DNA from 2 places in the Pseudomonas sp. LFM046 genome. Region 1 is predicted to be linked to the other one. Evidence: predicted binding sites of a transcription regulator. Region 1 holds the regulator's gene; the other holds the start of a gene.
What was found. The regulator LexA, encoded in region 1, represses DNA repair genes until DNA is damaged. The targets are predictions, from matches to a motif close to CTGTNTNNNNANACAG.

Region 1 (10,366 bases):
AAGACCATGATGATGGCCCAGCGCCTCTACGAGGCCGGCTACATCACCTATATGCGTACCGACTCGACCAACCTCTCGGCTGACGCCATTGGCATGGTGCGCGGTTTCATCGAGGGCGAGTTCGGTCAGAAATACCTGCCGGCCAAGCCGAACGTCTATTCCAGCAAGGAAGGCGCCCAGGAGGCTCACGAGGCGATTCGCCCCTCCGACGTCAACCTGCGTCCCAACCAGTTGTCTGGCATGGAGCGTGACGCCGAGCGCCTGTATGACCTGATCTGGCGCCAGTTCGTGGCTTGCCAGATGCCGCCGGCTGAGTATCTGTCTACCAACGTCAGCGTCACCGCCGGCGCTTTCGAACTGCGTGCCAAGGGCCGCATCCTCAAGTTCGACGGCTACACCCGCGTGCTGCCGCAGCAAAGCAAGCCGGGCGAGGACGACGTCCTGCCGGAAATGAGCGAAGGCGAGCTGCTCAAGCTGCTGCAACTGGAGCCCAGCCAGCACTTCACCAAGCCCCCGGCACGCTACTCCGAAGCCAGCCTGGTCAAGGAGTTGGAAAAGCGCGGCATCGGTCGTCCGTCCACCTACGCGGCGATCATTTCCACCATTCAGGAACGTGGCTATGTCACCGTCCATAACCGTCGTTTCTACGCGGAGAAAATGGGCGATATCGTCACTGAGCGCCTGAATGAAAGCTTTGCCAACCTGATGGACTACGGCTTTACCGCCGGTATGGAAGAGCACCTGGACGATGTCGCCCAGGGCGAGCGTGACTGGAAGCACCTGCTGGACGAGTTCTACGGCGACTTCAAGAAGAAGCTGGAGTTGGCCGAAGGCACCGACAAGGGCATGCGTGCCAATCAGCCGACCCTGACCGACATTGCGTGCCGTGAATGTGGCCGGCCGATGATGATCCGCACCGCGTCCACCGGCGTGTTCCTGGGTTGCTCCGGCTACAGCCTGCCGCCGAAAGAACGCTGCAAGGCCACCATCAACCTGGTGCCGGGCGACGAAATCGCAGCGGATGATGAGGGTGAATCCGAATCCCGCGTGCTGCGCGGCAAGCATCGCTGCCCGATTTGCTCCACGGCGATGGATGCCTACCTGCTGGACGAGACTCGCAAGCTCCACATCTGTGGCAATAACCCGGATTGCTCGGGCTACGAGATCGAGCAGGGTCAGTACCGCATCAAGGGCTACGAAGGCCCGAGCCTGGAGTGCGACAAGTGTGGCAGCGAGATGCAGCTGAAAACCGGCCGCTTCGGCAAATTCTTCGGCTGCACCAACGCGAGCTGCAAGAACACCCGCAAACTGCTGAAGAGCGGTGAGGCGGCGCCGCCGAAGATCGACCCTATTCGCATGCCTGAACTCAAGTGCGAGAAGGTGGACGACATCTATGTCCTGCGCGACGGTGCTTCCGGCCTGTTCCTGGCTGCCAGCCAGTTCCCGAAGAACCGCGAGACCCGTGCTCCGCTGGTGCAGGAGCTGATCCCGCACAAGGACGAACTGGACGCCAAGTACCACTACCTCCTGGAGGCTCCGAAGAAGGATCCCGAAGGCCGTCCGGCCGTGATCCGCTTCAGCCGCAAGACCAAGGAGCAGTATGTGCAGACCGAAGTTGACGGTAAGCCCACCGGCTGGCGCGCCTTCTATGATGGCGGCAAGTGGAAGGTGGAAGACAAGCGCTGACCGACTGCTGCGCGCCCGGCCGCGGGCGCGCATATACTGGCCGAGTCACCTGTGGAGGGCGCCGTCATGGCCCATGAGCTTTATACCCGCACCAACCAGAAACTCTTCTTCGCCGGCTTGTCGCTGGAGTCCTGGCGCAAGGCTGAAGAGGGTAGGGCGATGAATGCCCAGGCGCTGGTGCAGTCTGAGCGTGAGTCATCGCTCTTCCACCTCTACGGCGCTTTGCTTGGTCTCTGCCACGAGATTGCCGGTTACTACCGCCTTCCCGAGGCCAATGCGCCGCGAGTCGAGCTGCTTCTGACTCCAGAAATGCTGGCTTCCGCCCCCAGCCCCGAGCTGGCGGAGCTGGTGGAGCTGGCTCAGCAGAGCGAAACCTGGTTGGCGGAACTGCTCGCCGCCTATCGAGCCCTGTTCCAGCCGCCGCAGGCGCCGAAGCAGGCCAAGGTGGATCCGACCTTGCCGCTGATCAGCGCGGTTAGCGTTGAAGAGGAGGAGGCTCCGCTGTCTCGCGAGACTCTGGAATCCTGGCGGCAGAATCTGAAATCCCTTGCGCTCCGATTCCGAGAAAGCCTCAGCGAATGCTGATGTGATCGACGGGCTAGGGCGTAGTGGCGGCGCGCTGTTACAATGGCCGCCTTTCGTGGAGATCTGAACCTATGCCTACGTCCTTTCTTGAAATAGTCGAGCTGCCTGACGGGCGCATCATCCTGCGCCGGGCTGAGGACGAGGAGGTGTTGGTGACGCTGGATTTCTCCTCCGACGCCAAGGCCTTCCTTCAAGGACATCACTTGGAAGTGGCCAAAGCCATGCTGAATGTTGGCGTTCAGATGGCCGGTCGTCTGGCCGAAGGCGAGATGGACCACAACGAAGGTCCACGCGTCCTGCATTGATGTCTGGAACCGAATCTTCCGCTGATTCGGTTACCGTCTGATGTCACAGGGCCCAGGTCGTTGACCTGTGCCTGTTCTCTTCAGCCCAGCAGAATGTTCAAGCTCTGAGCGCCGCCTAGGCGTGCCGCTTCGGCCAGCTGGCGCTTGGCTTTCTGCCCCAATTGAATCCAGCTGACCACGGTGTGGCTGCGGCCCAGGCGCAGGGCTTCGCAAGCCAGATCGAGGGCGCTTTGCTCTCCTCGGGGCTGCAGGAGCAGGATGCGCTCTCGGTTGAGTCCGGATTCGCGCAGCCAGTCCCGGGTCAGGCTGGCAGGAGCGCCGACCAGTGTCAGCCAGCGTGCATCCTGTTCTTCGCTCAGTTCCCGCAGCACCGATGCCAGAAGGTGTCGGCAGTGTCCGCTGGCACCGCGTAGCGAGAGCTCGCTGAATGCTTCCGGCTCTTCCGGGGTGGGTTCTTCCACGATGTCGGTCAACATCGGCACGACAGGGTTGGCCAGGATGGCGTCGTGGAACAGCGGCAGCTGGGACCGACCGAGAGACTGCGGGAACTGCATAAGGCCTCCTTTAGCGGCGGATTACGCCGACACTCAAACCTTCGATCACCAGATCCTGTTCATCCAGGTTCACTTCGATGGGGGCGAATTCGGGGTTTTCGGCGATCAGCCAGACCTTGTCACCCTCGCGCTTGAAGCGCTTGACGGTGACGTCGTCGCCCAATCGCGCCACCACCACCTGGCCATTGCGAACCTCGCGGGTGCTGTGCACAGCGAGTAGGTCGCCGTCATAGATGCCAATGTCCTTCATGGACATGCCGCGAACACGCAGTAGGTAGTCGGCGCGAGGATGGAAAAAGTCGGGGTTGATGCGGCAGGATTCCTCGATGTTCTGCTGGGCGAGGATTGGCGCGCCGGCGGCGACCCGGCCGATCACCGGCAGGCCGTCGTCTTCATTGTTGCCGGGTTCGAAGCCGGGGATGCGGATGCCGCGGGAAGCGCCCGGGGTCATCTCGATCGCACCCTTGCGTGCCAGGGCCTTGAGATGCTCCTCGGCGGCGTTAGGGGACTTGAAGCCGAGTTCCTGGGCGATTTCCGCACGAGTGGGGGGAAAGCCGTTGTCTTCAAGGCAGCGCTTGATGAATGCGAGAATCTCGGCTTGGCGGGGCGTCAGTTTCAGCATGGCGGCGCTCTGTCTTTTTATACAGTGACTGGAATTATATACAGTGATCCGGTCTTGGCAATGCTTCTTTTCGTGGCGACAGGGTGCGGGAGTGTGGCGGTCGGAATTACCGTCTGGTGGTCCTGGTGTCGGGGATGATGACTGCCGCGTCAGATAATGGTGTGTACGGCTTGACAAGCTGACGGCCTGAAACGTATGTTTCAAACAAGTGTTTGTCAGGCGGAGGAGCCATGGCCCAGTCGGAAACCGTTGAGCGCATTCTGGATGCTGCGGAACAGCTGTTCGCGGAAAAAGGCTTCGCCGAGACTTCGTTGCGCCTGATCACCAGCAAGGCCGGGGTCAACCTGGCGGCGGTGAACTATCACTTCGGCTCGAAGAAGGCGCTGATCCAGGCGGTCTTCTCACGTTTCCTCGGTCCGTTCTGCCAGAGTCTGGAGCGTGAACTGGATCGCCGCCAGGCCAAGGCCGAGAGCAAGGCCAGCCTCGAAGAGCTGCTGGAAATGCTCGTCGAACAGGCGCTGGCGGTAAAGCCTCGCAGCGGAAATGACCTCTCCATCTTTATGCGCCTGCTCGGACTTGCATTCAGTCAGAGCCAGGGCCATCTGCGCAAGTACCTTGAAGAGGTTTACGGGAAAGTCTTCCGTCGGTACATGCTGCTGGTGAACGACTCCGCCCCCAAAGTGCCGCCGCTGGAGCTGTTCTGGCGGGTGCACTTCATGCTCGGTGCGGCGGCATTCAGCATGTCCGGCATCAAGGCATTGCGCGCCATGGCCGAGAACGACTTTGGCGTGAACACCTCGATCGAGCAGGTGATGCGGTTGATGGTGCCGTTCCTCGCAGCGGGCATGCGCGCCGAAACCGGCGTGACGGACGAAGCGTTGGCCGGCGCTGTGCTGAAGCCGCGCAACAAGGCCCCGGCCGCTCCGGCCAAGGCGTAAAACGATGGGCGCAAGCGAGCTGATCGGCTAAGCTTGCGGCCCATGCAAAACCTCGATCTCCTGCATATCTCCATCGCTGACCAGCAGCTCTACGGCTTCGCCGAGGGGCGGTTGGTGCTGCGCATGCTCGTGTCCACGGCCCTTAACGGCCCGGGCGAAACCAACGGCTCCAATTGCACCCCTCGAGGCCTGCATCAGGTTCGTGCGCGCATTGGTTCCGGGCTGCCCATGGGCGCGGTGCTGCGTGGCCGTCGTTGGACGGGCGAAGTCTGGAGTGCCGAGCTGCATGAGCGCTTTCCCGGGCGGGACTGGATCCTCAGCCGCATCCTCTGGCTGAGCGGTTGCGAGCCCGGCCGAAATCGCCTCGGCACGGTGGACAGCTTCCGTCGCTACATCTACCTGCACGGCACACCGGATACCGAGCCCATGGGCGTTCCCCGTTCCCACGGTTGCATTCGTCTGCGCAATGCCGATGTGCTGGAACTCTTCGACCGGGTGCCCGTCCATTGTGCGGTGCGCATAGACGAAGCGCCGTGCCCGGACTGGGCGTCGGCAAAACTCTCCTAAGGATTTTTCATGCAAGGTTCCCTGATGCTGGATATCGGTGGCGCCTGGTTGACCGCCGAGGATCGGCAGATCCTCCGTCAGCCTGAAGTCGCCGGCCTGATCATCTTTGCTCGCAATATCGAGAGTCCGCGCCAGGTGCGCGAACTCTGCGCCTCCATTCGTGCGGTGCGCCCCGACCTGATCCTGGCGGTCGACCAGGAAGGTGGCCGCGTGCAGCGTCTGCGCCAGGGTTTCCTGCGCCTGCCGGCCATGCGTGCGTTGGCGGATAACGACAACGCCGAGCAACTGGCCGAGCAGTGCGGCTGGTTGATGGCGACCGAAGTTCTCGCAGTCGGCCTGGATATCAGCTTCGCCCCGGTGCTGGACCTGGACCACCAGCGCAGTGCCGTGGTTGGCAGTCGAGCCTTCGAGGGCGACCCGCAGCGCGCGGCGCGTCTCGCCGGCGCCTTCATACGTGGCTTGCGCGCTGCGGGCATGGCGGCTACTGGCAAGCACTTTCCCGGCCACGGCTGGGCGGAAGCGGATTCCCATGTGGCCATCCCCACCGACGAGCGCAGTCTCGAGCAAATCCGCCAGAGCGATCTGGTTCCGTTTGCTCGCCTGGCTTCGGAACTGGACGGCATGATGCCCGCCCACGTCATCTACCCGCAGGTGGACGCCCAGCCGGCAGGCTTCTCCCGGCGCTGGCTGCAGGACATCCTGCGCGGCGAACTGAACTTCTCCGGGGTCATTTTCAGCGATGACCTGTCCATGGCGGGCGCCCACGTCGTGGGGGACGCCGCAGAGCGCATCGAGGCGGCGCTCACCGCTGGCTGTGACATGGGCCTGGTGTGCAACGACCGCGCCGCTGCCGAACTGGCCCTGTCGCGTCTACAGCGAATGGGCGTCACGCCGCCGGCCAGCCTGGCTCGGATGCGCCGCCGCGCCTTCCCCGGCACCGAGTACCGTCAGGACCCCCGTTGGCTGCAGGCTGTTTCAGCCCTGCGCGAAGCACAGTTGATCGATTGAGGAACCGAAATGACCGTCTACGCCATCATCGGTGGTACAGGCCTGACCCAGCTCGAAGGCCTGAGCATGAAAGCCCTGCTCAACCCTGACACGCCTTATGGCGCACCTTCGGCTGGCATCGTGCACGGCGAGTACGCCGGCCACGACGTCTTGTTCCTCGCTCGCCACGGTCACCCGCACCGGATTCCTCCGCACCAGGTGAACTACCGCGCCAACCTCTGGGCCCTCAAGCATGCCGGCGCCCAGGCAGTGATCGCCGTGAATGCGGTGGGCGGCATCCATCCGGCCATGGGCAGCGGCCATCTGGTGGTTCCGCATCAGGTGATCGACTACACCCATGGCCGCATCGGTACCTTCTTCGAAGGCGATCTGGACCATGTCACCCACATCGATTTCAGCCACCCGTACGATGAGGGTCTGCGTACGAGCCTGCTGGCGGCACTGAACGCCTGCGACTACCCCCACAGCGACTTCGGCGTCTATGGCTGCACCCAGGGCCCGCGCCTGGAGACTGTGGCCGAGATCGTTCGCCTGGAGCGCGATGGCTGCGATATCGTCGGCATGACCGGCATGCCCGAGGCCGCCCTGGCTCGTGAACTGGGCCTGCCCTATGCGTGCCTGTCGCTGGTGGTGAACCCCGCTGCCGGCAAGTCCGAAGGCATCATCACCATGGCTGAGATCGAGGCCGCGCTGGCCGAGGGCATCGACAAGGTACGCAATGTCCTGGCCCATGTACTGAAGGCCTGAGATCAGCTGCGCCGCCGACGGGTGTCATGTCTCTGATACCCGTCGGCAGTTCTGCTTTCTCGAATGATTTTGCACGGGGAGAGACAGCTTGGGTCGCCCATCAGGCGAAGCGGGGCAGGGGTGCGAAAAGGGCGTCGATATCCTCTTCCTGCAAACGCCAGTCTTCCTTCTCCCTTCCGTCCAGAACGCCCTGCGCCAGTGCTGCCTTATGTGCTTGCAGCTGCTGGATCTTCTCTTCCACCGTTCCCCGTGAAATCAACCGGTAGACGAACACCGGCTTATCCTGGCCGATGCGATAGGCACGGTCGGTAGCCTGGCGCTCAACGGCCGGGTTCCACCAGGGGTCATAGTGGATCACGGTGTCGGCGGCGGTCAGGTTCAGGCCGGTGCCACCGGCCTTGAGGCTGATGAGGAAGAGCGGCACCTCGCCGGCCTGGAAGCGCTGCACCGGCGTGCGCCGGTCGCGGGTTTCGCCGGTGATCTGCACGTAGTCAATAGCGCGCTTGCGCAGTTCGTCCTCGATCAGCGCCAGCATGCTGGTGAACTGGGAGAACAGCAGCACTTTGCGGCCTTCAGCGATCAACTCTTCGAGCATCTCCATCAGGCTGTCCAGCTTGCCGGAGCTGCTGCCGCGCGAGCGCGTGCCGATCTCTTCGATCAGGCGGGTATCGCAGCAGACCTGGCGCAGCTTCAGCAGCGCTTCGAGGATGACAATCTGGCTGCGGGCCAGGCCCTTGCGGTCGATTTCGTCCCGCACCTTGGTGTCCATGGCCAGGCGTACCGTCTCATAGAGGTCGCGCTGGCGGTCGCTGAGTTCGACCCATTGGGTGATCTCGCTCTTGGCCGGCAATTCGGTCGCTACCGCCTCCTTGCTGCGGCGCAGCAGGAAGGGTTTGAGGCGCGCGTTGAGGTGGGCCAGACGGGTGGCGTCGCCGTGTTTCTCGATGGGGTTGCGGTAATTGCGCAGGAAGCTCTGGCTGTCCCCGAGCCAGCCGGGCATCAGGAAATGGAACAGCGACCAGAGCTCGCCAAGGTGGTTTTCCAGCGGCGTGCCGGTCAGGCAGATCCGCTGCCGCGACTCCAGCTGGCGAACGGCTTGTGCCGCCTTGCTGGACGGGTTCTTGATGTATTGCGCCTCGTCGAGGATCAGCAGGTGCAGCGGCAGGTCCGCGAAGTGCTCCAGGTCCCGGGGGAGCAGGGCGTAGGTGGTCAGCAACAGGTCATGCCCGTGCATCTGCTCGAATGCCTTCTTCCGGCCCGGGCCATGCAGCGCAAGGACGCGGAGATCCGGAGCGAAGCGCGCCGCTTCGTCGAGCCAGTTGGGAATCAGGCTGGTGGGCATTACCACCAGGGCTGGGCGGTCCAGGCGTCCGGCTTCCTTTTCCAGCAGCAGGTGCGCCAGGGTCTGCAGGGTTTTGCCCAGGCCCATGTCGTCGCCGAGAATGCCGCCGGCGCCTACCTCGCGAAGCGTTTGCAGCCAGGTCAGGCCTTCCAGCTGGTAATGGCGCAGTTCGGCATTCAGACCCTTTGGCGGGCTGCTGGTGGCCTTGCCTCCCTCGTGCAGCTTGCGCGCCAGATCGCGTACGTCATCGCCGCCCTGCCAATGCAGGTCGAGGGCTTCCAGCTGCCGCAGGTGTGCTGCATCGGGGCGGGCCAGGCGCAGTGCGGGCGTCGGGTCCTGGTCGCGGTGGTACAGGTGACCCAGGGTGGCCAGTACGGGTTTCAGCCGTGAGAAGGGCAGCATCACCTGCAGGGGGCGGCCATCGGTGGCGCGGGTGGCGTCCAGTTGCAGGCGCAGCTGTTCGTCGTCCTTGCGTCGTTGCAGGTTCTGCGGGTCCAGCAGTTCGGGATTGCGCTGGATCAGGCGCAGGAGCACCGGCAGCAGGCTGATGCGGCGGCCTTCGACGACGATGCCCAACTCCAGGTCGAACCACTCGCGGCCAGGCGCTTCGTCCACTTCCGCGTACCAGCCTTCCACCTGCGTGAGGTCGAATTGAAAACCGGGGCGAATATCGACCTGCCAGCCCTGTTCCCGAAGGGCCGGCAGTTGTTGCCTCATGAAGTGGAGCCACTGTTCATCGCTGGACAGTTCGAACATTTCCGCGCTGTTGGCGGGTAGGGCCAGGCTTTGCCGCAGGGCTTCCTTGAAGCCCAGTTGGCGCAGGCTGTCGCGCCAGGCCTGTTCGGCCTTCGGGTTGCGGGCGATGGAGAGTCGTTCGCCGTTGGTGCGGTGGTGCAGCCGCTCCGGTCTGGCCGGTTTGCCGTGCGTGTGTGCGCCGCCGTAGTCGAAGACCAGGCCGGCGCGATGCTGCTGGCTGCCCACCATGCGCCCGCTGCGCAGGTCGTACTGGCTCTGGGCGTGGCTGCCAAGGATCAGGTGCGGCGTTGGCAACAGGTCGTCCACCAGCTTTTCGCTGGGCGGCGGCGGAGGCTGCCAGCCGGAGGCGGGTTGTGCCAGGAGAAGGGCGATGGCCGCGACGCAGTGCTTGCAGTTGTAACCCACCGGGCAGCTGCAATTGCCCACGACGCCCAGCCCCTGGGGGGCGAGGCGAATGCGCTGGGTGTAGAAGTGGCCCTCGGAGCCTTCGCAACGGGTCTCGATGGACTTGTCACTCAGGCTGAGCAGGCGGACTCGATCTTCCGTTGCGTACTGGAGACCGCGGGACAGCGCGCCCGGATCGAAGTCCAGGCGCCAGTCCATTTCTCTCAGTTGGTCGAGCAGGGCACTCATGGCGCCTTAGAGCGGGCTGATGCGGATCAGGATGCCGAGGTTGCCGTGGTCGAGGTAGGTGAGCTCGCCGTTCTTCAGGCGAGTGCCCTGGCGCAGGCGTTCGCTGCTGCTGATCAGGCCGCTGCCGTCGAACTGGTTGATCCAGAAGTCGGCCTGGGCGTCGACGCTGCGGTCGAGGGTGAGTGCCAGGGTGCCTTCCACCGGATAGTGGCCAAGCTGCTGGTTGCCGGATGTGACCGAGACCTTGTTCGGGGTAGCGGAGAGGTTCTGGGACCAGGCCTTGTGCAGCAGCACCTCATAGCCGGCGTTGGGGTTGAGTTTGGCCGCTTCGCCATCAAGCGCAGTGCCACGCTCGCTGCCGGCGATGGACTGGCTGCCCGCAGCCCAGTCGTCCGGGGCCGGCTGGCTGGCCGGGATGGGATCGCCGGACTGGCGGAAGATGATCATCTCCACCGAATAGAGGCCGTCGGCGAAGGCTGCCGGGGCCAGCAGGGCGAGCAGCAGGGCGAAGTTACGGATGGCACGCATGGGTTGGTCCTTATAGGGGCAATCATTCCGCAGACTACTGCGGGGTCAGGCGTTCGAACAGGGCTTCAAGGGTATTGAAGCGTTCTTCCGGGCGC
Region 2 (10,366 bases), 2.4 Mb from region 1:
GGGGGGAGTTCAACCCTCGAACTGCTCATCCAGCAGCGGCAATCCCGCTGCCCTTTCCAGCAGGTCATTGGGCAGGCTCTTGCTGGCGCGGGCGCCGAGGAGTTTGAGGTTTTCCACGCGGCCGATCAGGTTGCCGCGACCGTCCACCAGTTTGTTGCGGGCGTTGGCGTAGGCTTTGTCCAATTGCTGCAGGCGGCTGCCCATCTCGTCCAGGTCCTGGACGAAGGCGACGAACTTGTCGTACAGCGCCCCGGCGCGTTCGGCGACCTCGCGGGCGTTCTGGCTCTGTCGCTCCTGGCGCCAGAGGCTGTCGATCACCCGCAGGGTGGCCAGCAGCGTGGTGGGGCTGACGATCACGATGTGCTGCTCGAAGGCTTCCTGGAACAGGCCCGGATCGGCCTGCAGGGCGGCGGCGAAGGCGGCTTCGATGGGGACGAACAGCAACACGAAGTCCAGGCTGTGCAGGCCTTCCAGGCGCTGGTAGTCCTTCACGGACAGGCCCTTCAGGTGGCTGCGCAGGGACAGCACGTGCTGCTTCAGGGCCTGGCTGCGGGCCGCCTCGTCATCGGCCGCGATCAGCGCCTGGTAGGCGGTGAGGCTCACCTTGGCGTCGACCACCACCTGCTTGTCCCCCGGCAACTGGATCAGCACGTCGGGCTGGAAGCGTTCGCCTTCGGCGCTCTTCAGGCTGACCTGGGTCTGGTATTCGCGGCCCTTCTCCAGACCGGCATGTTCCAGCACCCGCTCCAGCACCAGCTCGCCCCAGTTGCCCTGGGTCTTCTGGCCTTTCAGGGCGCGGGTGAGGTTGGTGGCTTCATCCCCCAGGCGCTGGTTGAGCTGTTGCAGCCGCTCCAGTTCCTTGCCCAGGGAGAAACGTTCGCGGGCTTCCTGTTGATAGCTCTCTTCCACCCGTTTCTCGAAGGCCTGGATGCGTTCCTTCAGGGGGTCGAGCAACTGGCCCAGGCGCTGCTGGCTGGTCTCGGCGAAACGCTGCTCGCGCTCGTCGAAGATCTTCCCGGCCAGTTCGGCGAATTGCGCGCGCAGGTCGTCGCGGGCCGCCTGCAGGTCGCCGAGGCGCTGTTCATGGGCTTCGCGCTGCTCCCGCAACTCGGCCTCCAGGCCGGCGCGGTCGGCGTCCAGGCGGCGCAGTTCGCCGTCCTTGCGCTCACGCTCCTGGTTCCAGGCCAGCAGGGCTTCGCGGGCGCTCTGGCGTTCGACGCCAAGCAACTCCGCCTCGCGGCGCAGGGCGGCCAGTTCGGCCTGCTGGGCCGCGTTGAGCTGGCTGAGCTCGCGGTTTTCCTCGCGGCTGTCGTCCAGCTGCACGGTCAGGCCGTCCTGGGCCAGTTGGGCGTTGGCCAGGCGTTCTTCGAGGAGGGTGTGTTCGGTCTGGAGGGCGGCGAGTCGGCGCTGTTGCTGCCAGATCAGGCCGCATAGCGGCACGGCGGCGGCGAGCAGGCCAATCAGCAGGTTGGGGAGATCAAGGGTGGGCATGAGCGGCTCCGCGCTGAGATGGCGGGAGTATAACCAGCCGCGCCTGGTGCGATCAGGGTTGCAGCGGGAGGCGGTCGAGCAGGCGATCCAGCTCCAGCTGCGCGCGGCGGTCACCGGCGCGGGCGGCCTGGCGCAGCATGTCCAGGCCGATGCGGCGGTCGCGGTTGTTGCCGCAATCCCGGCAGAGCATCTGGCCCAGGCGGCTCTGGGCTTCCACCACGCCGTCCCGCGCCGGCTGCTTGAGCAGGTTGCCGGCAATCCGCTTCACGCTCGGAGCCTGGCCCAGGCGCGGGCTATCCAGCAGCCAGACGGCGACTCGGGTGGGCAGGGTCTGCGGGGCGGAGGACGATGCGGCGGGGACGCGGAACTTCATGAAACAGGGGCAGGTGGCCGGAAAGGCGCGCAACTCTACTCCTTTTTCCCGGCAGGTAAAGTCTTGCAATTGTCGCAGGTCGCGATCTAGAGCAAGTGCTCGGGACAATCCACAGAAGCTGTGGATAACTCTGTGTAGAACGTGCTCGAAAAGTCACCAAGTGCTTGTGGATCGTGGCCTCCGCTCAAACTGACGATTTTTTCACCAATCAAAAAATTCCTTATTTTTCATGTAGTTACGAATTCACCATCAAGAATCAAGCGCTTACAGGGCTTTCCAGCGGACTTTTGTGTGGCCGCCTCGCTACTGTGCACAACTTGAATCTGTCAATACCCTCCTTGCTCCGTTACAGGGCATTTCCCCTGGGAAAGCGGCTGGAATCGGTGTTGTACGGGCGTTCAAGGCGACGATCGGCGGAACAAAAAAGCATTTTTGAGGTCTCTGCGAAGCTGGTACGAAGGTCCTTGTGCGCCAACTCTGTGCACAAGTTCGTCGCCATCTTGTACATCGCCATCTCCCTTCCCGGCAGGAAGGCCCCTAGAATGGCTCGCCTAGCCCATCCGACCCCGCCTCCATGGACAAAGCCAGAATCCACCGCCTCATCCTCGAACGGCTCGCCGCCGACCTGCAGCTGCTGCAGCGCGCCGCGCAATCCGCCTACGAGGCGGCGACCCACGAGGAAAACATCGCCGAGAACAAGTACGACACCCTCGGCCTGGAGGCCTCCTACCTTGCCACCGGCCAGGCCCGCCGCGCCGCCGAGATCAAGCAGGCGCTGGGCCTGTTCGAGAACCTCAGCCTGCGCCCCTTCGACCCCGCCCGGGGCATCCAGCTCAGCGCCCTGGTGGTGCTGGCCGCCGAAGATGGCAGCGAGCAGCGGTTGTTCCTCGGGCCTGAAGCCGCCGGCCTGAAAGTGGTGGACCAGGGCGAGGAAATCACCGTGATCAGCCCCCGCTCTCCCCTGGGCCAGGCCCTGCTGGGCAAGGCCCAGGGCGCCGAGGTGACCCTGGTGATCGGCAATGGCCGTCAGACCTTCGAGGTGCTGGAGGTACACTGAAACTGATGCCCCATCGCTCTGGAGGCCCCATGACTCGCCAACGCCGCGTCCTGCGCATCAGTTTCAGTCCCCTGGCCCTGACCCTCAGCGTTGCCCTGGGCGTCTGGCTCGGGTTCATCGCCATCGGCATTACCGGCTACGTCGGCTACCGGCTCTACACGGCCAGCACCGGCGCACCGGTGGCCGAGATCTCCATCCCACCACAGGCTTCGCCACAACCGGCCCCAACGCCCTCCCCGGCTCCGGCTCCGGCGCCTGCCCAGCCCGGTTATGACGAGGAGCGCCTCCGGCAGTACGAAGAGCGCTACGACGCCGCCCAGCGAGCGGAGAACGACCGCGTGGAACGGCAGGAGCAGCAGCGCCGCCTGAACGACGCCAAGTGCCAGTTCTGGACGGAGCAGTACCGCAACGCCCCGACCGAGAAGGCCAAGCGCAACATGGACCAGGAGTGCGGGTAACGGACGTCCCGTCTGATTTCATTGCGCCAGCCGACCAAAGGCAGCCGGCTTCGACCGACCGTCACATGGCTACGGCTAGACTCAGGTCGTGCGCCCTTCACTTTGGCGCCTGAGGCGGTTCGCAATGGGTCCCGAAATCTTCATAGCCTTGATGATCATGGGCTGGCTGCTCGCAGCGGTTGCGTTGCTCTGGGCCATGCTCAGGATCTCCCACCACCATCACCACCATCGGCCTTCGCCCCCTCACTCCTCCCGCTCGTTCCGGCGGCACAAGGTGAAGGACTCCCCGGCCACACCGCACTGACGGCACGTCCGCAAGCACGTGGTAGCACCTTGCGGGCAACGTGCGGCCATTTGTCTTGATATTTCAGTCAATCCAATGAATTTTGGGATGGCTGATGGCGGGCTGAAGCCACCCTACGAAACTGATGGGTATCGCTGCAAATGGGCGGCCATCGTCGTCGATCTAGCGGAAATCCCGGCTGCGTATATCGAGCTCGGCGAGCAGTGGCGTCAGGTCCTGCATGCGCCGGGCGATGAGGTGGCGCACGCCGTCCACCGCTTCCAGGCGGCCGTCCACCTGCATCATCCGTGAGCCCACCAGCACACGGCGCTGGCGTTCGGCCAGGTCGTGCCAGACCACCACATTGACCATGCCGTACTCGTCTTCCAGGGTGACGAAGATCACCCCGCTGGCGGTCTGCGGGCGCTGGCGGCCCACCACCAGGCCCGCGACGCTGACCTGCCGACCATGCTCCACATCCAGCAGCTCCCGCGAGCTGCGACAGCGCCGCTTGCGCAACTCGCCGCGCAACAGGGCAATGGGGTGCGGACCCAGCGTGGTGCCGACGGTGGCGTAGTCGGCGTGCAGGTCCTCACCCACGGTGGGCAGCGGCAGGGCCACCTGCACTTCTTCCTGTTCAGGCAGGCCGGCGAAGAGCGGCGCCTGTACGTCCACCCCCGCCACCGCCCAGCGCGCCCGATGGCGATGCCCGGCCAGGCCGCGCAGGGCACTGGAATCGGCCAGCAGTTCGCGGGCGCGGGCATCCAGGTGGGCACGCTGGCAAAGGTCGCCGACACCGCTGAAGGCCCCGAACCGTCGGGCGGTCTCGATGCGCTTCGCGTCTTCCTCGCGGAATCCGCGCACCATCCGCAGCCCCAGGCGGATGGCCAGTTCGCCCGTCTCCCCCACCGGCTCCAGGGAGCAGTCCCAATCGGAATACCGCACATCCACAGGACGCACGTCGAGGCCATGCCGGCGGGCGTCCTGCAGCACCTGGTCGGGGCTGTAGAAACCCATGGGCCAGCTGTTGATCAGGGCGCAGGCATAGGCGGCCGGCTCATGGCATTTCAGCCAGCAACTGGCGTAGGTGAGCAGGGCGAAGCTGGCGGCATGGGACTCGGGGAAGCCATAGCTGCCGAAGCCTTTGATCTGCTCGAAGATCCGCTCGATGAAGTCCAGCTCATAGCCCTTGGCGAGCATCCGCGAAGTCAGGCGTTGACGGTGGTGCTCCAGGCCGCCGTGACGTTTCCAGGCGGCCATGTTGCGACGCAGTTCGTCGGCCTCGCCCGGGGTGTAATCGGCGGCAACGATGGCCAGTTGCATCACCTGTTCCTGGAACAGCGGCACGCCCAGGGTGCGCTCGAACACCTTCTTCAACGCTTCGGAGGGGTAGGTCACCTCCTCCAGCCTCTTTCGCCGGCGCAGGTAGGGATGGACCATGTCGCCCTGGATGGGGCCGGGCCGGACGATGGCCACCTGGATCACCAGGTCGTAGAACGTTTCAGGCCGCAGGCGCGGCAGCATGGCCATCTGTGCCCGGGACTCGATCTGGAACACGCCGATGGTGTCGGCGCGCCCGATCATTTCGTAGGTGGCCGGGTCATCCTGGGGCAGGCTGGCCAAGGTCCAGCGGGTGCCGCGATAGTGCTCGATCAGGCCGAAACAGCGACGCAATGCGCTGAGCATGCCGAGGGCCAGCACATCCACCTTGAGCAGCCCCACCAGGTCGAGGTCGTCCTTGTCCCACTGGATGACCGTGCGATCGGCCATGGTGGCGTTTTCCACCGGCACCAGGCTGTCCAGCGGCGCTTCGGAAATGACGAAGCCGCCGGGGTGCTGGGACAGATGGCGGGGAAAGCCGATCAATTCGCCGGTCAGCGCCAGCACCCGGCGCAACACCGGGCTGTCGGGGTCGAAGCCGGCTTCGCGCAGGCGGTCCGCTGGCGGGACATGGTCGCTCCAGCTGCCGCAGCAATCGGCCAGGGCGTTGACCTGGTCCGGCGGCAAGCCGAGGGCCTTGGCCACATCACGCACCGCGCCGGCGCCGTGGTAGGTGTTGACCACCGCGGTAAGCGCCGCCCTGCCCCGCCCATAGCGACGGAACACGTATTGGATGACCTCCTCGCGACGCTCGTGCTCGAAGTCGACGTCGATGTCCGGCGGCTCGTTGCGCTCGCGGGAAAGGAAGCGCTCGAAGAGCATCTGTATATGCGAGGGGTCGATGGCGGTGATCCCCAGGACGTAACAGACCAGGGAGTTGGCCGCCGAGCCGCGGCCCTGGCAGAGGATGTCCTGGCTGCGGGCGAAGTTGACGATGTCGTGCACCGTGAGGAAGTAGCTTTCGTAGCCCAGTTCGGCGATCAGCCGCAGTTCCTTCTCCAGCATGTCCCGGGTTTGCGGATCGACGCCCCGGGGCCAGCGCCGGGCCATCCCTTCCTCGGCCAACTGGCGCAACCAGCTGCTGGGGCTGTGGCCGTCCGGCACCAGTTCGTGGGGGTACTGGTAGCGCAGTTGGTCCAGGTCGAAACGGCAGCGGCGGGCGATGCGCACCGACTCGGCCAGCAGTTCCGCCGGGTAGAGGCCGGCGAGCACGTCGCGCTGGCGCAGGTGGCGCTCGCCACTGGGGAACAGGCGGTAGCCGGCCTCGGCCACCGTGCAGTGGTGGCGCACGGCGGTCATGCAGTCCTGCAGGGCGCGACGGCCACGGGCGTGCATATGCACATCGCCCGCCGCCACGGCCGGGATGCCGAGGCGTTCGGCCAGGGCCAGCAGGCGCCTCAGGCGTCCGGCGTCATCCGGCCCCTGATGCAGCTCCACCGCCAGCCACAGGCGTTCGGGGAAGCACTGGCGCAGCCAGGAACCGTCGCAGCCGTCGTCATCCAGGTCGGGCACCCAGAGGGCCAGCAGGCCATCCACAGGGCCGGCCAGGTCCTCGCGCAGCAGGCGGTATTCGCCCTTCTTCGCGCGCCGCCGGGCCTGGGTGATGAGACCGCAGAGGCGCTGGTAGCCGGCCAGGTTTTCCACCAGCAGCACCAGCTTGGGCCCGCCGTCGACACGCACCTCGCTGCCGATCACCAGGGGCAGCCCGCAGTCTTTCGAGGCCTGCCAGGCGCGGACGATGCCGGCCAGGGTGCATTCGTCGGTGATCGCCAGGGCTTCGTAACCGTGGCTCGCGGCGCGTTGGAACAACTCGGTGGCGCTGGAGGCCCCGCGCTGGAAGCTGAAGTTGGACAGGCAATGCAGCTCGGCATAGGCGCTCATGCGAACCAGCCCTGCAACAGCAGCGGCCCCTCCCCCTTCAGCGCGCGGAAGGCCCAGCCACGCTGGCCGCTGCGGGTTTCCACGAGGTAATAGTCGCGGCGCACGTCGCCGCCGTCCCACCAGCCGGATTCGATGCGCTCGGGCCCGGCCAGGATCTGCACGGAGCCTTCCCGCAGGGGCACCGGCTCACGCAGCAGCCAACCGGGACGCGGAGCGCCAGGCGGCAGGGGCGCCCGGGGAAGATCGCCCCCCAGTTGCCAGGCACATTCGGGGCGGTGATCGGCGCGGGCGACAAGGTTGTGCACCGCGTCGTCCCCCAGGCGTGCCCGCAGGCGTTCGCGCAACTGTTCCCAGGGCAGGGATTGCTGCGGGCGCTCGTCGAACAGTTCGCGGCGCTCCGGCACGAAAGCCGGCAAGTCCCGCGCCTGCAGACGGAAGGCGCGCACCGGCGCCGGCACCTGCAATTGCTCCAGCCGGCCACGGGCCAGCTCGAAGAGCATGGCCGCCTCGCGCTCGGCGCTGAGCAGGCCCACCGGCACCAGGGTGTCGGCAAGCTCACGGTGCTCCAGGTGCAGGGTGAAGCGCTGCACGCCGCTGTCGCGACCGGCGAGGAAGGCGGCCAGGTCGGCGGTGAGGCGGCGCAGGGGAAAGAGCAGCGCCTGGTGGGATTCCACCTCGAAATTCAGCTCGAGGCGCACATCGAACTCATCCGGCGGCCGGTAACACTCCAGGGCCAGGGGTCGCTCACCCAGCAGGCAGTCGAGGTGTTGCAGTACCTCGGCCGGAAAGCGCCGGGCCACGGTTTCCCGTGGCAGCGCCAGCACCTGCTCCAGGTTGCGCAGGCCCATGCGGGCGAAGGCGGTGGCGGCCTCGCGGGCCAGGCCGGCGCGATCCACCGGCATCCGCCCCAGGGCGTCACGCAGTTCCTCCCGGCTCGCCACCGCCAGGCCGTCGTAGGCATTGGCCAGCACCCGCGCCGCCGCCGGGTTGGGTGCGGCGACGATGCGGTGGCGGAAGCCCAGGGCCGCCAGTTCCCGGCGCAGACGCGCCTCGAAGCGCGGCCAGGGGCCGAACAGGCTGAAGCTGGATTCCACTTCCATGAGCAGGGTTCGCGGGTAGCGCAGGCTGACCTGGGAGCTGAAGCGATAGGCCCAGGCGGCGAGCAATTGCTGCCAGTGCTCGACCTGCGCCGGGTCGTACTCCACCAGAGCAAAGTCGCGGCTCAGGGCGTGGGCGGCGGTCAGCGACTGGCCGGGACGCAGCCCCAGGGCCCTGGCCGCCGGATTGAGGGCGCGCAGCACACGGCGCTGGGGCGTGCCGGTCACCAGTGCCAGGGGCGCGTCGGGATCGGGGTGACCCCGCAGCACGCCATCCAGCGCCAGTTGCGGCAGCAATATGCAGGCCCAACGCATGGCGGCTTCACCGGGCCAGGGCAATGGGCGCCGCTGGCGGCAGGCCGCCCCGGCACTTGAGCACCCGCAGCTGCGCCGGACGACCGTCGACGGCGATGCGCAGGGCCGCCGGCGAAGGGTTGAGGGCGGCGTCCAGGGGGCGGTAGGCGAAGGCCAGGGTCTGGCCGGTTTCGGCGGCTACTTGCAGGCGGCGCAGGGCACGGTCATCCGCCTGCTGCGGCCAGCAGAGCACCGCGCCGCAGCTGCCGGAACGCAGGCATTGCTCGGCCGCCCAGAGGGCATCGCGGCCGCTGGTCTCCACCAGCGCCAGCCAGCGCAGGTCCACCCCGGCCGCCTGCCAGGCCTGTGGATAAGGGATATGGGGCGGCGCTACCAACACCACGCGCTCGGCGCGGGCCGTCAGCCGTGCCAGTGTGGGCCAGAGCAGGCGCAACTCGCCCAGGCCCGCGCCCGGAACGAGGATTTCGCTGAGAGCGGCTTCAGGCCAGCCGCCGCCAGGCAGGACCGCATCCAGCCCGGCATGGCCAGTGGGCTGCTCGCTGCCGGCCGGCTGTGCACCGGACTGACCCTTCCACACCCGCCGCTCGTTGAGCAGGGCGTCGAGGGCAACGACAGCGCCCATCAGGCCCGTCCGTTACGCAAAGAGAAAAACGGCAGCCCTTGGGAGGGGCTGCCGAAAGGGCCAGGAACAATCATCAAGGCCATTGGGGGAAATCCTACGCATACTGTATTTATATACAGTAAATCGCAGAGACTTCCTACGGTCAATTCGGAAAAGACGGAAGGCTTGCGAACGTACGGAACATCTGCAGACCTGCCGCCCCTTCGTCATTTCACGAAGTGATTACCCCAGCGCTCGGCCTGGCGTACCGACTGCATGCGCAGGGTCTTCGCCCCCTTCGCCTGCTCGGCGGCCGCGGCGATCTCGTCGTCGATGACCTTGGTCGACAGCGCCAGCCAGCTGGTGGCGAAGGCCATGGCGTCCCCGTTGATCTCCAGGGCGTTCAGGTCGAGGTTGGCGGTGTTGTCACAGCCCTGGTGGTAGCAGGGGTCGAAGGGCTGACCGGCGGCGCCACCGTATTGCTGTGCCTGCTCCTCGCTCTTGATGTCTTCGGCGCCGGTGAACAGGCCGCCGAAGGGGATGCCCACCTCGAAGAACTGCGCATAGTCGGAACGGAAGTCGATCTGGGTGCCCTCGGACGGCTCGCCGCGCAGCCTGAAGTAGGCCTCGAACAGGCGCTCGATGGCCGCCGAACCGGGCGGGCCCTGCAGGCCGAAGGACGAGCCGTCGCCGTCATAGATGAAGTTGGCGAAGTTCGGCGAACCGATCATGTCGAAGTTGAGGTACGCCTTGATCTTCTTCTTCTCCTCGTCGCTCAGGTTGTCGACGTAGAAGGTCGAACCCACCAGCCCGGACTCCTCCGCTCCCCACCAGGCGAAACGCACCTTGTTCTGCGGGTGCGCCTTGCGCAGCAGCACGGCCATTTCCAGCAGGGCTGCGCTACCCGTGCCGTTGTCGTTGATACCGGGGCCCTCGAACACCGAATCCAGGTGGGCGCCGACCATCACCACATTGTCCGGGTTGCCACGCTGGGTTTCGGCCACCAGGTTGAAGGTCTCGGTCTTCTTGCGGATCACGTCCGCCACCATGCGCAGCTGCAGGCCGGCGGTCTGCGACCAGGCCGCGCCGTTGTCATAGGTGGCGAAGAGCACCGGGATGCCGCCTTCGTAGCCGTCGCCCAGGGTGACGTTTTCCAGGCCCTTGCGGTCCTCGGTGTTGCCCTGGTTGAAGATGATCACCCCCGCCGCACCGGCGGCCGCGGCGTTCTCCGCCTTGATTTCGAAGGTGCAGCTGCCGCGCTGGATCAGGGCGATGGCACCACTGGGGAAGCCGGCGAAGTCTTCCGCCTCACAGCCGCTGGACGAGGTGTTGCCGGCGCCCAGGACCACATCCACCGGCACCACCGGCGCGCTGACGTCGCCGGGATCGGTCTGCGACAGGTAGTTGAAGTCCTCCTCCCAGACATAGCC

Region 2: a site for LexA is predicted at 9,061-9,076, ahead of imuA (translesion DNA synthesis-associated protein ImuA). Genes of this name have one in related genera too.

The regions. Positions count from the first base shown of each region.
Region 1 is NZ_JYKO02000001.1:2,026,932-2,037,297, forward strand. Features, by position in the region: gene topA (type I DNA topoisomerase) at 1-1,686, shown strand, start outside; gene TQ98_RS09400 (DUF6586 family protein) at 1,753-2,271, shown strand; gene TQ98_RS09405 (hypothetical protein) at 2,343-2,576, shown strand; gene sulA (SOS-induced cell division inhibitor SulA) at 2,657-3,130, opposite strand; gene lexA (transcriptional repressor LexA) at 3,141-3,752, opposite strand; gene TQ98_RS09420 (TetR/AcrR family transcriptional regulator) at 3,983-4,690, shown strand; gene TQ98_RS09425 (L,D-transpeptidase) at 4,733-5,257, shown strand; gene nagZ (beta-N-acetylhexosaminidase) at 5,267-6,265, shown strand; gene TQ98_RS09435 (S-methyl-5'-thioinosine phosphorylase) at 6,275-7,012, shown strand; gene TQ98_RS09440 (DEAD/DEAH box helicase) at 7,113-9,743, opposite strand; gene TQ98_RS09445 (CsiV family protein) at 9,750-10,271, opposite strand; gene mfd (transcription-repair coupling factor) at 10,306-10,366, opposite strand, start outside.
Region 2 is NZ_JYKO02000001.1:4,466,190-4,476,555, forward strand. Features, by position in the region: gene rmuC (DNA recombination protein RmuC) at 10-1,491, opposite strand; gene TQ98_RS20465 (hypothetical protein) at 1,544-1,864, opposite strand; gene TQ98_RS20470 (GreA/GreB family elongation factor) at 2,439-2,921, shown strand; gene TQ98_RS20475 (hypothetical protein) at 2,951-3,379, shown strand; gene TQ98_RS20485 (error-prone DNA polymerase) at 3,846-6,923, opposite strand; gene TQ98_RS20490 (DNA polymerase Y family protein) at 6,920-8,335, opposite strand; gene imuA (translesion DNA synthesis-associated protein ImuA) at 8,343-8,957, opposite strand; gene TQ98_RS20500 (M28 family metallopeptidase) at 9,164-10,366, opposite strand, start outside.